One region of the Rummeliibacillus sp. JY-2-4R genome, then DNA from elsewhere that is predicted to be linked to it. Evidence: a T-box and tRNA genes for the amino acid it is inferred to sense, from the RefSeq annotation. Region 1 holds a T-box; the other holds one or more tRNA genes.
The links. The T-box of region 1 lies ahead of tyrS (tyrosine--tRNA ligase). A T-box ahead of a tRNA ligase gene usually reads a tRNA of that ligase, here a tRNA-Tyr.
Positions count from the first base shown of each region.

Region 2: it encodes a tRNA-Tyr, which carries the amino acid that the T-box ahead of tyrS (tyrosine--tRNA ligase) is inferred to sense. The anticodon was not compared.

Region 1 covers NZ_CM132623.1:2,981,994-2,986,424, forward strand. Annotated here, with positions in the region: gene ACWV26_RS14575 (cobalamin-binding protein) at 1-565, shown strand, start outside; gene tyrS (tyrosine--tRNA ligase) at 639-1,907, opposite strand; T-box leader at 2,242-2,444, opposite strand; gene ACWV26_RS14585 (transglycosylase domain-containing protein) at 2,939-4,431, shown strand, end outside.
Region 2 covers NZ_CM132623.1:3,876,382-3,880,812, forward strand. Annotated here, with positions in the region: gene sigW (RNA polymerase sigma factor SigW) at 1-113, opposite strand, end outside; gene rocF (arginase) at 388-1,293, opposite strand; tRNA gene ACWV26_RS19050 (tRNA-Lys) at 1,550-1,622, opposite strand; tRNA gene ACWV26_RS19055 (tRNA-Gln) at 1,635-1,709, opposite strand; tRNA gene ACWV26_RS19060 (tRNA-Tyr) at 1,715-1,798, opposite strand; tRNA gene ACWV26_RS19065 (tRNA-Val) at 1,806-1,881, opposite strand; tRNA gene ACWV26_RS19070 (tRNA-Glu) at 1,903-1,977, opposite strand; tRNA gene ACWV26_RS19075 (tRNA-Thr) at 2,090-2,162, opposite strand; gene ACWV26_RS19080 (hypothetical protein) at 2,341-2,508, opposite strand; gene ACWV26_RS19085 (hypothetical protein) at 2,533-2,877, opposite strand; gene ACWV26_RS19090 (LysE family transporter) at 3,012-3,641, shown strand; gene ACWV26_RS19095 (amino acid permease) at 3,638-4,431, opposite strand, start outside.

The DNA of each region.
Region 1 (4,431 bases):
ACATATTGTTTTAAATCCTAATAGTTTGTCAGAAATTGCAGAGGATTTAAGAGTAGTTGCTAAAGCATGTCACATACCTAAGGTTGGCAACACGAGAGCTGCTCAATTTGAAGAGTTTATCCATCAAATGAAAATGATTGCAAAAGATTGTAGTAAAAATCCTACTTGTTATTGGGAATGGTGGCCAAATCCAATCTTCACACCTGGACATACGAATTGGCTAACAGAAATTAGTGCAATTGCAGGTGCCAGAAACCTTTTCCAAGATGTTGAGCTCGCAAGTGTACAAACGAATTGGGAAGATGTTCGGTTACGCAACCCTGATTATATTTTTCTAGCATGGGTTGGAGTACCACATGAGAGGGTTAAACCATCTCTTCTTATGAAAAGACCTGGTTGGCCTGAGCTTCCTGCTGTTGTTGAGGGACGTTTATATGTAATGGAAGAATGGCTTTATTGTCGACCGTCTCCCAGATTATTAGAAGGCGCTTTGAAATTAGCGAAAATCGTTCACCCAAAGGAATACGGCAATTTAGAACTTCCTAGTTGGATTTATCAAAATTAGGATTAAAGATTAAAAATCATTTGAAATAATAAAAACCGCCAATCCTAATTAGTCAGGATTGGCGGTTTAAATTTTAGCTAAATTTCACCATATGGTATTTTTTCTTACCGCGGCGAATTATTGCAAATGCGTCTTCCATGCGATTTTTTGCATCAATGATATATTCAAGATCTTTTACTTTTTCACCATTAACTGAAATAGCACCATTTGTCACATCTTCACGTGCTTGGCGTTTAGATGATGAAATGTTTGCTTCTACTAATAAGTCAACGATATTTTTGTCTTCTTTTGCAACTTCTACTGATGGCACTCCTGAGAATGCTACTTTCATTTCTTCTACTGACAGTGATTTAAGATCTCCAGAGAATAACGCTGCAGTTATGCGTAATGCTTGATCCAGGCCATCTTCACCGTGGATTAGCTTTGTCATTTCAGCAGCTAAAGTTTTTTGAGCAACGCGAAGATGTGGTTCAGTTTCTACTTTTTCGGCTAATGCTTCAATTTCTGAACGAGTTAAGAAAGTGAAGATTTTCAAGTATTTCACAACATCTGCATCTGCAGTGTTTAACCAGAATTGGTAGAATTCGTATGGCGAAGTTTTTTCAGGATCTAACCATACTGCTCCTCCAGCTGTTTTACCGAATTTTGTACCATCAGCTTTAGTAACCAGAGGAATTGTAATACCGAATGCTTTTGCCTCTTCATCATGTGTTTTGCGGATGACTTCAAGCCCTGTAGTAATGTTACCCCATTGGTCAGAACCACCAACTTGAATTCGAACATTGTAGTGATCGTATAAATGGTTGAAATCAATACCTTGGATTAATGTGTATGTGAATTCGGTAAAGGATAAACCTGATTCTAAGCGTGATGCAATTGTATCCTTATTTAACATGTAGTTAATATTTATAAGTTTACCGTAATCACGTAAAAATTCGATTGCGCTTAGTTTTCCTATCCAATCATAGTTATTCACTAATTGGGCACCGTTTTGATCACCAGAGAAATCGAAAATACGTTCAAGTTGTTTTTTAATGCCAGCAACATTATGATCAATTTGTTCAGCAGTTAGTAAGTTACGTTCAGTAGATCGGCCTGATGGATCCCCAATCATACCAGTAGCACCACCAACAACAAGTATTGGACGGTGACCTGCTTGTTGGAAACGACGTAAAGTTAACATAGGTACAATGTGACCAATATGCATAGAATCAGCTGTTGGGTCAACTCCTACATATAAAGAAACTTTTTCTTCATTCAATAATTTCTCCATACCTTCTGCATCAGTTTGTTGGTATAACAAACCACGCCATTGTAAATCTTCTAATAATTCATTAGCCATTAAATTTCCTCCTAAAAAGTTCATTCTTATTTTTCCTTGAAAAGAGCCGCTTGAGTATTTAATTGGTAACCGGCATCACGCGCTAGCTATTCGATCACTTCGCCTTCTCGGTTGAAAACTGAAAAGATGTTTTCAATTCGAAGACTCCAGTGCTTGTCACAGCTGTACGAGCGCTCTCAGCACTTAAATGGTAGTTGCTTCAGCGGCTAGACCCTCGAGGGTTCACAGGATGTGATCCCGATAGTCGTTGCCGCAGGACGCAGCGCTCTTAGAGTATCTTCCTCAAATCGAGCCGCTTTAGCACTTAAATAAAAAAAGTCCCTGCAATGTTAATTGCAGGGACGTTAATTACATTTATAACGCGGTACCACCCAGCTTGAAGAAATAAGATTCTTCCGCTTCAATCGCTTTATCGCAGCGGCTACGTTCTAAGCTCCAAATGTGTAATTCGCGTCCATACTATGACTAGCTTGCACCAACCGCTAGCTCTCTAAACAGGGAATATGTCTGCTACTGGGCATTTTTCTTCACTAGAATAACTATTAATGACTATTGTACTTCATTTTAATTAGTTGTCAATAATTATTAATTTGTCTAATCGTCTTATGGTATAATAGACAATATTTTAGAAGGTTATTAATAACTTGATTGCATGTTGACTTTCTTTATTAAAATTAGATATTTCAGTGTCTACTAATAATTAGTAAAATAGAATAAATTCCATAGAATATTGCAAAATCTAAAGTCGATTCTATAATTTTATTATAGAAATTATTTTCATTTTGTTACATACTCAAGTTAGGAAACGATTTCTTTTACTACAACATGTATAGCCTTTACTTCTAAATATTGTTTAACTCATTTGATCGAGTACTACTAAAAAACAGTAGCAACATAGAAGTAGACCATTGGCGGATGCAACAATGGCTATTTTACAGTGAAAACATCTAAAGGAGGTAGGCCAACTGTCAAAAGGCACCATCTAGCTTTAAGGTCTAGATTTTTGGCATAGGTCGTAGATTATCGAAAAGATGAAAGAATGGATAACCAATATAAATCAAAAGGTGGATGAATTATCCAAAAAAACTTGGATGAAATATTTCCGTATTACTTCAAGTGTAGTTTGGAATTTATTTTTAATTTTCATCATCTTTATTGTAGTAGGTACTGTTTTTATTGGGTCGGTTGGTGCCGGTTATTTCGCTTCACTCGTTAAGGATGAACCTTTACGTTCGAAAGCTGAAATGCGTAGTGCAATTTTCGATTACGATGAGACCAGTACACTTTATTTCGCGAGTAATAAGTATCTAGGTAAAATGCGTACTGACCTTGAACGACAAGAAACTACTTTGGACAAAGTATCACCAAATGTGGTAAATGCCGTTCTTGCTACAGAAGACGAATATTTTTACAAACATTCAGGAATCGTTCCAAAAGCAGTATTGCGTGGACTATTTCAAGATGTGAGCAATTCGAATACCCAAACTGGGGGTTCTACCCTAACACAACAATTAATCAAAAACCAAGTTCTAACGAACGAGGTTTCTTATGAACGTAAAGCAAAAGAATTATTACTTGCAATGCGTTTAGAGCATTTTATGACCAAAGATGAAATTCTAGAGGCTTATCTAAATGTTATTCCATATGGTCGAAATGCAACTGGTCGAAATATTGCTGGTGTAGAAACTGCTGCTGAAGGACTGTTTAACAAAAAAGCAAAAGATTTAAACTTAGCACAGTCGGCGTATATTGCTGGGATTCCTCAATCTCCCTTTGCATATACCCCATTTACCCAAAAAGGAACCCTAAAAGACAAAGATAGTTTAAACTTAGGTATCAATCGTATGAAAACAGTCTTATACCGAATGCACGAAACAGGATATATAACAGATCAACAATATCAAAAAGCATTAAAGTATAATATTGTAAAAGATTTCCGAAAACCCGAAATTCGCCCTGAAGAGAAATATCCATACGTTACCTATGAAATTGAAGATCGTGCAAAAACCATTATGGCTGAGATATTAGCCAAAAAAGATGGTATTGATGTAGATCGTTTAGACAATGAATCAAAACTTAAAGAAAAGTATAGAATTTTAGCTGACCGTGAATTACGTTCAAAAGGGTATAAAATTTACTCTACAATTGATAAGAAAATGTACGATTCAATGCAAAAAGTAAAAGATAATTTCCCATATTACGGTCCAACATTTACGAAACAAGTAACAGATCCAGAAACAAGTAAAGTAAGTAATGTTGACACACCTGTTCAAGTTGGGAGTATTGTCATTGAAAATAAAACCGGTAAAATTTTGAGCTTTATTGGTGGACGAGATCATAACTTAGAGGAATTAAATCACGCAACACAAGCCAAACGTTCAAACGGTTCGACCATGAAACCATTACTTGTATACGCTCCAGCCATTCAATATGGTTTAATTGGTGCAGGCAGCCCGGTTGCAGACATAAAATTTAGTGTCGGATCTTGGTCACCTTCTAACTATTCGATAACAGATGAACGAGG
Region 2 (4,431 bases), 890 kb from region 1:
ATGCGGTAGCATATTTGATATACCTTTTGCTGATAGAGACTCACAATATCTGAATACGCATGTTGGTCACCTTTCAGCACTTGTTTTATTCTTTTGTTAATTAACGCATCCATGTGATTTCCCCTCCGCCATGCGGCTGCTATAATATACGAACAGATTCCTCATTGGGTTTCATTTTTTTATCCTTTTTATTTTTTATTTAGGACCCTGTTAATATTTATATATTGCTAAAAAGACATTACTTCCATTATACCAATACTTTCCTTTTATTTGTTGGAGTTTTTTAAATTCACCACATAAGTTAAAATTTTACATATCTTATTAAGTTTACAGAATACTTGAGAAACAAATAAAAAAGATGAGCAAATTTGCTCATCCTTTTTATTATTAAACTAATGTCTCTCCAAATAATGACCCCATTAAAGCTACTGCCACATCTGCTGTTTTATTTCTTTCATCAAGTATAGGATTAACTTCTACGAACTCTGCTGATGTTATTAAGCCCGACTCTTGTAACATCTCCATCGCTAAATGACTTTCTCGATAAGTAATCCCACCAGGTACCGGTGTCCCAACACCAGGTGTATAAATTGGATCAATGCCATCTAAATCAAGTGATAAGTGAACACCATCCACATTTTGTCCTTTTAAATGAGTAATGGCATCTTGGAGGATATGTGTCATGCCTAGCCGATCAATTTCATGCATTGAATATACTTTTATTTGTTTATCTTTAATCAGTTTTTTTTCCCCTTCATCAACTGACCGCGCTCCAATAATTACAATATTTTCGGGCTTTATTTTGGGTGCATAATTTAAGACATTCACCAAACTCTCATGTCCCAGGCCAATGCTAATAGCTAAGGGCATTCCATGAATATTTCCAGATGGGGAAGTTTCGCTTGTGTTCATATCTGTATGGGCATCATACCAGATGACTCCTAGATTTTTATAATGATTTGAAATTCCAGCTAAAGAACCTATAGCAATACTATGGTCTCCACCTATTACTAATGGAAATTGTCCTTTTTCTACCACTTTATGAACCTGGTCTGCTAATTTCTTGCTTACATCAACCACTGCTTCTAAATTGCGTAATGAAGTTTTATCTGGTGTTTCTACCTTTGAACGGTCAATGGATATATCCCCTTCATCAATTACTGTATGTCCCAGTGCTTCTAAACGTTCAACCACACCAGCATAACGAATCGCACTTGGTCCCATATCGACTCCTCTACGTATTTGTCCCAAATCCATTGGAACACCAATAATTGATATATTAAATTTCTCCATAATACTCCCCCTTTTTAAAATTCTATTAATGTAACTTGAGGAATATAAATGGCTTAACAAAACAATTTATCTGTAAGTCAAAATTGTACAAATATATCTATAAAAGATTAAAGAAGTTTCTTGTTAGGCATTTTCATCGTTAATGCAGATTTTGCTTACCATGTTCCTTATCTCTAGTAAATCTTTTAAAACAATAATACAAAAAGACAAAAAACCTTCTTCCTAAAATAAGAAGAAGGTTTTCACTATTATATGATGAGTCATGCAGGATTCGAACCAGCGACCCTCTGATTAAAAGTCAGATGCTCTACCAACTGAGCTAATGACTCATAAAATAAAAATGGCTGGGGTACCTGGATTCGAACCAGGGCATGACGGAATCAAAATCCGTTGCCTTACCGCTTGGCTATACCCCAAAAGATGGTGGAGGGGGGCAGATTCGAACTGCCGAACCCGAAGGAGCGGATTTACAGTCCGCCGCGTTTAGCCTCTTCGCTACCCCTCCGATTTTATGGTGGAGGATGACGGGATCGAACCGCCGACCCTCTGCTTGTAAGGCAGATGCTCTCCCAGCTGAGCTAATCCTCCATATGTATACTTTTCTCAAAATGGTGACCCCTACGAGATTCGAACTCGTGTTACCGCCGTGAAAGGGCGGTGTCTTAACCGCTTGACCAAGGGGCCATCATAAATGCTTACGTCTCTCTCGGACAAGTATTATAATAACATCTTTCGACTTTTTTTGCAACACTTAATTTAAAAATAATTTTTAAGCTTATTTGCCCCAAAAATAGAAAGCTTCCAACCGGGCTTGAACCGGTGACCTCTTCCTTACCATGGAAGCACTCTACCTACTGAGCTATGGAAGCAATAATAGCGGTAGCTCTCATATAAGACAACTCCCTGACTAAATTACATTGTATAATGCTCCATAATTTTTGTCAATGTAGATAAAATAGTTATGTGCTAATAATTTTACCTGCTTACTCTATAAAAGAGCAACGTTTATTCACGTTGCTCTTTCATTCACTATAATCGGAAAAGACGTCAAAATGAAAAAGGTGGGATTTTTTTGTCATTCATTTTTGGCGTAACTAATTTATCTGTTTTAGGTTTTTCATGTAATTTAGCGATTTCAGGATTCTTTAAATAAGTAGCGGAATCTAAATTATTATTTAATGCTGCCTCTTCATTAAGTTTTTCTCTTCTCTCCATGTATCTTCCTCCAGTTAGATTATTTTAGCCTCTTTTTTCATTTTTCTTTTCATTAATTGTTTCATTCATCGAACGATAAATTTGTGTATTGATTGAGCCTTGAACAATTTGTTCTAAAAAGAAGTTGCCTATTAATTCTAAATACTCTTCATCATCGTACATTCTTTTATTTTGTATTTCCATCTCCGCTAATCCATCGTATGTTGAAATAATCGAGTACGTATGATCAGGACCTGTTATCGGGACTAAAATATCTACCTTATGGTTATAGTTTTCGTTTCGATACTTTTTTATTTGTTGGATATTTTCAATTCCTTCGTTAAATTTATCTTGCTTAATCTCAAATGTTTGATGAACATAAACAGTCATTTAATTCATCTCCTGTAATAACTTTATTGAGTCTTTATTGTTCTTCAACTAATAGGAATTTTCAAAAAACTTGTCCTACAAACCAACCATTATGAATAGCATGTGTTACAAACAACTTTTTAAGGAGCTAAAATATGAGCATTTTTCTTAGTTATGTTTTCCTTGGAATATCTCTTGGTGCCCCAATTGGTCCAATTAATGCGGCGCAAATAGATAAAGGCATTAAAGGTGGATTTTTTCACTCTTGGCTTGTTGGCATAGGCGCTATGTGCGCAGATGCTATATATATGCTGACAGTATACTTTGGAATAATAAATTTTTTAGGTACTCCATTTATGCAAACATTATTATGGTCTTTTGGCTTTTTTGTACTTGTGTATACAGGGATTGAAAGCATAATCAGTGTAGGTAAAACCATTGAAAGAAGTAATGATAGCAATATTTCTCTTACTAAATCATATTTTTTGGGTTTTTTTATGTCTTTATTAAATCCACTAACGATTCTTTTCTGGCTAGGTATTTATGGCTCGGTACTAGCTAAAACCATTACAGCATATGAGACAGCCGATGTTATTCTTTACAGTTTAGCTATTTTCATGGGACTATTTTTATGGGATATTACCATGGCATGCGTAGCGAGTAATTTTAGAAAGTATTTAACAACTAAACTTCTTGCTTTCATTTCTATTATGTCTGGATTATCTCTTATTGGATTTGGCGTTTATTTTGGTATTGAAGCGGTGAAGCTATTATTGAATCATTAATAAATTCCTCTCGGAAATATGTTTTTTTCTTTTTTCTTATTTTTAGATTTTCCAAAGTGCATAATAAGAACCACAGTCAAAATAAGCAAAAGAAAAACTATACTTACAAAAAATCCAGGTCTGCTCGACTCATGAATTAATGTACCACTAACTGCTAACAGTATTAAAACCATACCAATAATTCTTTTAACATGGTCGAAACCAGTAGCTTTTATTAGTTTTGGAAAGGAAATGAGTATAAACACCCAGTTATATAAAAGCATTAACCCTGCAGCTGTTGTAATGTATTCATACACAGAATTTGGCATTATACGCGATAAAATAATGGAAATAATCATCCCGCTAATTGTTAATGCTAATGCATAAGGAGGGACTTTAAGCTTTCCTTTTTTTGAAAAAACCTTTGGAGCGTCACCATCTTCTGACATCGTCACTAGCATACTGGTGACAGCAAATAAAGACGCAGCCATAGTTGAAAAACCTGCAATAATAATGCCTGCAATAAACACATGAGGGAAAAATGAAAGATTAAACTTATCTAGAGCAATTATAAAAGGACTCTCCTCTGTATTAAATTTATCAACCACAACTAAGCTTGTTGCTAAAAATATGGAAATTAAATATATGATTGTTAAAATAATTAACATGATTGTACTAGATTTATGAATGTCTTCTTTCTTTTTAAGTCTCATCGATAAAATTCCCATGATTTCTATTCCACCAAATGCATAAAAACCGAAAATTAACGAAGACCAAAGACCGGTAATACCATTTGGCAAAAAATCTTTAA